DNA from 2 places in the Duganella hordei genome. Region 2 is predicted to be linked to the other one. Evidence: predicted binding sites of a transcription regulator. Region 2 holds the regulator's gene; the other holds the start of a gene.

The links. The regulator LexA, encoded in region 2, represses DNA repair genes until DNA is damaged. The targets are predictions, from matches to a motif close to ACTGTATNNNNATACAGT.
Region 1: dinB (DNA polymerase IV) is a predicted target of LexA. The motif match lies at 1,685-1,702, and genes of this name have one in related genera.

Annotation. Positions count from the first base shown of each region.
Region 1 is NZ_BPWI01000004.1:124,164-127,368, reverse strand. It holds gene ABWW33_RS11140 (MFS transporter) at 1-779, shown strand, start outside; gene ABWW33_RS11135 (substrate-binding periplasmic protein) at 776-1,600, opposite strand; gene dinB (DNA polymerase IV) at 1,716-2,867, shown strand; gene ABWW33_RS11125 (recombination-associated protein RdgC) at 2,951-3,205, shown strand, end outside.
Region 2 is NZ_BPWI01000027.1:20,700-23,904, reverse strand. It holds gene rplI (50S ribosomal protein L9) at 1-184, opposite strand, end outside; gene rpsR (30S ribosomal protein S18) at 219-509, opposite strand; gene priB (primosomal replication protein N) at 525-830, opposite strand; gene rpsF (30S ribosomal protein S6) at 861-1,247, opposite strand; gene lexA (transcriptional repressor LexA) at 1,488-2,126, shown strand; gene ABWW33_RS31135 (hypothetical protein) at 2,160-2,759, opposite strand; gene ABWW33_RS31130 (tetratricopeptide repeat protein) at 2,787-3,205, opposite strand, start outside.

The DNA of each region.
Region 1 (3,205 bases), on a different contig from region 2:
TGACGGCGTTCGCCGGCCGCTACGGACTGAGCGGCTGGCAATGGCTGTTCCTGCTGGAGGGCTTGCCGTCGGTGCTGATCGGCATCTGGACCCTGTTCTACCTGGACGACGGCATCCGTTCCGCCAGCTGGCTGGGCGAGGACGACAAGCGGCTGCTGGAGCGCGCCATCGCCGACGACGGCAAGGCGCAGCGGCACATGCCGCTGGCGCGGGTGTTAGCCAACGGCACGGTATGGCTGCTGGCGCTGGTGTACTTCCTGTTCGTCATGGGCTTGTACGGCGTCAGCTTCTGGCTGCCGCAGCTGGTCAAGAACAGCGGCGTCAAGGACGTGTTCGATATCGGCCTGCTGACGGCGGTCCCCTACGGCATCGCGGCCGTGGTCATGGTGCTGGCCGCGCGCCACTCGGACCGCAGCGGCGAACGGCGCTGGCATGCGGCCGCCGCCGCGCTGGCCGGCGCGCTGGGCCTGGTCGGCGCCACCTTGTATGCCGACAACACCGTCGTCGCGATGGCCGCGCTCAGCGTCGCCACGGCCGGCATCCTGACCACCTTCCCGATCTTCTGGAGCCTGCCGACCGCCATGCTGGGCGGCGCGGCGGCGGCGGCCGGCATCGCGCTGATCAATTCGGTCGGCAACCTGGCCGGCTTCGCCAGCCCCTACCTGGTCGGCGCCATCAAGGACGCGACCGGCAGCACGGCCAGCGGCATCTACCTGCTGGCGGCCAGCCTGGTGGCCGGCGCCGTGCTGGTGCTGGCGGCCGCGCGCCGGCCGCTCTAACGAGGCATCAGATCGAGGATGCCGCCGACGCCGCCGCTGAAGATCTCGCGGGCGACCTCGTCGCCGAGATAGCGCGCATACAGGCTTTGCACGGTGCCGTCGACTACCATCGCGCGGATGGCGTCGATGTAGCGCTGTCGCGTCGGCGCGCCGACCAGCGTGGTGGACACGTACAGCCCGATCACCGAGCGCGGCGATTCCTCCAGCGTGGCCGCAGTCATCGCGCCGACCAGGTGAAACTGGCGCTGGTGCAGCAGGTGGATGGTGCGCGGCGCCAGGATGCCGTCGGCACGGCCGGCCTGGATCTTGCGGAACGCCACGGCGTAATCGTTGACGTATTCCAGCCGCCCCAGCTTGGCCAGGCGGTCCATCTGCGCGAGCAGCCTGGGCGGATAGGAGATGCCGCGGCTGACGTTCAGGCGCGCGCTGCTGTTGTCGACGAAGTCGGCCAGGCTGTGGAACGGGCCGCCGCTCTGATTGGTCAGCAGCAGCTCGAACTGGGAATAGGCGTAGGGTATCCAGACGCCGTGGCGGTCGCGCTCGGCAGTATGCAGGGCGGCGCCGGTCACCTGCAGCTGGTCGCTGAGAAATTGCGCGAACAGCCGGCTGTGCGGGTACCAGACGACGTGGAAGGGGCAGCCGGTGCGGCGCTCGATCTCGCCGACCAGATCGACGGCGATGCCGCCGTAGCCCTCGCCATTGCGGAACGAGGTATAGCCGAGGTCGCTGATGCCGATGCGCGCCTCGGGACAAGCCGCCGGCGTGGCGGCGGCCAGGGGCGCGAACAAGAACAGCAGCGGGAGTCCGAAGTGTCTGTACATGGCGGTGACGGGCGCTTATTTACTTCAGTGTAACATCGGCCGCGGACGGCGTGCCCACTTGCGGTGCGATATGTTTCCGTGGATACTGTATGCATTCACAGTGATATTTCGGCACATGGTAGAAGATCCTCGGCGCATCGCCCACCTCGACATGGACGCGTTTTACGCCTCCGTCGAGCTGCTCACCTATCCGGAGTTGCGCGGCTTGCCGGTGGTCATCGGCGGCGGCCGCGACGCCCAGCCGGTGCCGCAGGCCGACGGCAGCCGCCGCTTCGCCCGGCTGCGCGACTACGTCGGCCGTGGCGTGATCACCACGGCCACCTACGAGGCGCGCGCGCTGGGCGTCGGCTCGGCGATGGGCATGATGAAGGCGGCCAAGCTGGCGCCCGACGCGATCCTGCTGCCGGTCAATTTCGACGCCTACCGCCATTATTCGCGGCTGTTCAAAAACGCCGTGGCCGCCATCGCGCCCGATTTCGAGGACCGCGGCATCGATGAAATCTATATCGACCTGACCCGCGTCGAAGGCGAAACGCGCGAGCTGGCGCAGCGCATCAAGCAGGCCGTGCGCGACGCCACCGGCCTGACCTGCTCGATCGGCGTGACCCCCAACAAGCTGCTGTCGAAGATCTGCTCCGACCTGGACAAGCCCAACGGCCTGACCGTTCTCGGCTACGACGATATCCCGGCCCGCATCTGGCCGCTGGGCGTGCGCAAGATCAACGGCATCGGCCCCAAGGCCACCGAGAAGCTGGCGGCGCTGGGCATCGCCACCATCGGCCAGCTGGCCGAGGCCGACGCCGGCCTGCTGCAGGACCATTTCGGCGCCCATTACGCGGCCTGGCTGGCGCAGGCCGCGCGCGGCGTCGACCACCGCGAAATTTCCACCAGCTCCGAAAGCAAGTCGATCAGCCGCGAGACCACTTTCGAGCGCGACCTGCACGCGCGCCAGGACCGCGACGCCTTGTCATCCATCCTGACCAAGCTGTGCGACCGCCTGGCGGACGATCTCAAGCGCAAAGGCTACGTCAGCCGCACCATCAGCATCAAGCTGCGCTTCGACGATTTCCAGATCGTCAGCCGCAACGTCACCTTGCCGCAGCCGGTGGCCGACGGCGCGGCCATCCTGCAGGCCGCGCGCGAATGCCTCAAGCGGGTGCCGCTGCAACGCAAGCTGCGCCTGCTGGGCGTGCGCGCCAGCACGCTGGAGCCGCCCGGCGCCGGCCCGCAGGCGCCAGCCCCCCGGCAAGGCGAATTGTTCGCCTAGCTGTGCAACACAATCGGTCCGGCGCTGCCGTCAGCGTGTAAAATGGCGCTCCCCTGGCATTACTGAAACAAGGCTAAATACTCATGTGGTTCAAGAATCTTCAGATTTACCGTCTGCCGGCCCCTTGGGCCTTTACCCCGGAACAATTGGAAGCCGCGCTCGCTCCTCACTCCTTCGTGCCAGCCACCAGCAATGAATTGCTGCGCCAGGGATGGGACACGCCGCGCCCTAACGGCGGCCTGGTGCACGTGGTCAACCAGCAGATGCTGATCCTGCTGGGCACCGAGAAGAAACTGTTGCCGAACACCGTCATCAACCAGGTCGCCAAGGCCCGCGCC
Region 2 (3,205 bases):
GTTTGGCGGCAGCAGCTTTTTCCAGTTCAGCGCGCTTGACTTCGAATTCAGCAACGGCCGACGCGGTAGCGCGGCGAGCCATTTTTTGCGGAATCAGGAAGTTACGTGCGTAACCGTCTTTAACTTTAACGACTTCACCCAGGTTGCCCAGGTTGACGACTTTTTCTAACAGAATGATTTGCATAGTTCTTCTCCAGGATCTTATCTAGACTACGCAATTAAGCGTGGTGCAGATCGGTGTAAGGCAGCAGCGCGAGGTAGCGGGCGCGCTTGATTGCGGTGTCAACTTGACGCTGGTAGTGCGCCTTGGTACCGGTCAGACGTGCTGGCATGATTTTGCCGTTTTCCTGGACGAAGTCCTTCAGGGTGTCGACGTCTTTGTAGTCAACTTGTTCAACGTTTGCTGCGGTGAAGCGGCAGAACTTCTTACGTTTGAACAATGGGTTTTGTTGCTTGCGCTTTTCTTTCAGCTTGAGCTTGTTTTTGTCGAACTTTTTACCGAATGCCATTTTAGGCTCCTGTATTTAAATTGAGCTGTCTGGGACAGCACTAAAATCAATGATGTGAAACACCAGGCTTTTGCTATTGCGATTCTTCTTGTTCAGAAAACCGGTGAACTGATACATGCCTGCCAGTGGCGCCTGACTGAAGCGGCCTGAAATCTCGCCCGCGGCAACCGCGGAAATTTCAAACTCGCTCAATCGGGCAATGCCCGCCTCCATCTGCTGCGACCGGTGCTGCAGGACAGCGTTCACGATCGGCATGCCGGCCGGGGTATAGCGCAAGGCGTCCCGTTCGGCGATCAAGGCGATGAATTGGCTTACATTCACTGGAGCTGATTCAGCCCGGTTCTGAAACAATTAGGCCGCAGGAGCAGCAGCGGCTGCTGGAGCTTCGGTGCGATGCGATTTCGCTGCATCTTCACGTTGTACCGACTTCATCATCGGCGAAGGAGCGGTTTCCGCTTTCTTCATCTTGACGGTCAGGTGACGCAGCACGGCATCATTGAATTTGAAGGCGGTTTCCAGCTCGACCAGGGTCTCGTTGTCGCATTCGATGTTCAGGCAGATGTAGTGTGCTTTAGCCAGTTTCTGGATCGAGTAAGCCATCTGACGACGGCCCCAATCTTCAACACGGTGCACGGCGCCGCCGCGGGTCGTTACGGTGGTTTTGTAACGCTCGATCATGGCGGGCACTTGCTCGCTCTGGTCCGGGTGGACGATAAATACTATTTCATAGTGACGCATGCAAACTCCCTTAAGGACTGTGAATATAGCCCACCCTGGCGTCAAGACAGGTGTGGGAAGAGGTAAGCCCGCGACTATATCAGCTTTTGGGCCAAAAAACCAGCCCCGGCCCGCCGCCGAAATTCCCCGCCCTATGAGGCCGCATGAATTTATTTCGCCCAAAGCAACAAATCCTCTTGCATTTCCTCTCACACTGTACAAAAATACAGACTGTCTATATACACAGGCCCAACGGACTCTATGATCAAGCTCACCGCACGACAGGAACAAATTCTCAATCTGATCAAGGATGCCATCGAAAACACCGGCTTCCCGCCGACCCGTGCCGAGATCGCCAATGAACTGGGCTTCAAATCCGCCAACGCGGCCGAGGAGCACCTGCAGGCGCTGGCGCGCAAGGGCGCGATCGAGATCGCCGCCGGCACCTCGCGCGGTATCCGCCTGCTGGGCGTGCATGCCGAGCCGGCGATGCCGAAGGTGCCGCCGTCGCTGATGATGTCGCTGCCGCTGATCGGCCGCGTGGCCGCCGGCTCGCCCATCCTGGCGCAGGAAAACCTGGAAACCAGCTACAGCGTTGATCCGGCGATGTTCTCGTCCAAGCCGGACTACCTGCTCAAGGTGCGCGGCGAATCGATGCGCGACGCCGGCATCATGGATGGCGATTTACTTGCGGTGAAGAAGGTGGACAGCGCCAAGAACGGCCAGATCGTCGTGGCCCGCATCGGCAACGACGTCACGGTCAAGCGCTACCGGAAGACGGGATCCACGGTGGAATTGTTGCCGGAGAATCCGGACTTCAAGATCATCAAGGTCGATCCGGAAGCGGACGAGTTCGCGCTGGAAGGCCTGGCGGTCGGCCTGATGCGCAGCTGGCACTAAGTTCGCGCCAGCTGCCCGGACGCCGCTATGGTCTTAGCGGCGGTTGTCTGCGGTCGGACGCTGGCCAGGCATGGCGCTGCCGACAACATAGGAAGCCATGCCGTTGTCGCTGTTGTTGACCGAATAGTAGTTCTGTTTGAAGTGCTTGACGTAGCTCGGGTCCTTCAGGAATTCCGAGGTGGCCTGCGCCCACAACTCCGCCTTGACGTCCAGCGCCTGCGCCTTGCGCTGCATCTCCATGGCGATCTCGGTATAGGCCATATCCATGCGCGTGGCCGCGACCTTGCGCTCGGCATCGGTCATCACCGCCGCCACGTCGGCCGGAATGGCTTTGCCGGCCGGCAACAAGGCGTTATAGCTGCCGATGAACTGGTTGTAGCACTCGCTCCATTCAGCGATATTGTTACGCACCTGCTTGACGCCGTCGCGGGAAGCGGAATGGGACGGCATCACCGGCTCGGCGCAGTTGGCCTTGGCGGCCAGGTCGGCACCGTCGTAGCGGCTGGTGTAATAGTCGATGTCCGCCTGGTGCGCGCGGCGCTTGGCCACGATCTGGTCCACATCGGTCGTCCCCGCAGCCCAAGCCTGCGTGCCCATCACGATCATCAGACCAGCAATTATTGCAACTCTCATCGTTTACTCCCGGTTATCACATCGTAGTTATTTGGTGCTCTTGCCCATGATAGAACTGCCGACCCGCATGTTCTGGTCCCAGTTCTGCTGCTGGTCGGTTTCCGCCTGGCGCTGGGTCAGCGCGTTCTGGCTGCGGGCGCTGGCGGTCTTGACGTACTCGGTGGTCTTGGCTTCCCAGGCTGCCTGCGCCAGGTTCACGCTGTCGGCCTGCTTCTTCGCATCGGCGCCGGCGGCCGCGTAGGCCTGGTCCATGCGCGCGATGGACTGGGCAAATTCGGCATCCGTCATCAGGTTGGGCAGGTCGGCCGGGATTGCCTTGCCGGCTGGCAGCAGGCTGTTCAGGTTCTTGACGAAACCGTTGTAGCAGGCCAGCCAGGCGTCGACGTTGACGCCGACCGCCTTGATGTCCCTGACATTGGTGGACATCGCTGGAATGTCCGGCTTGA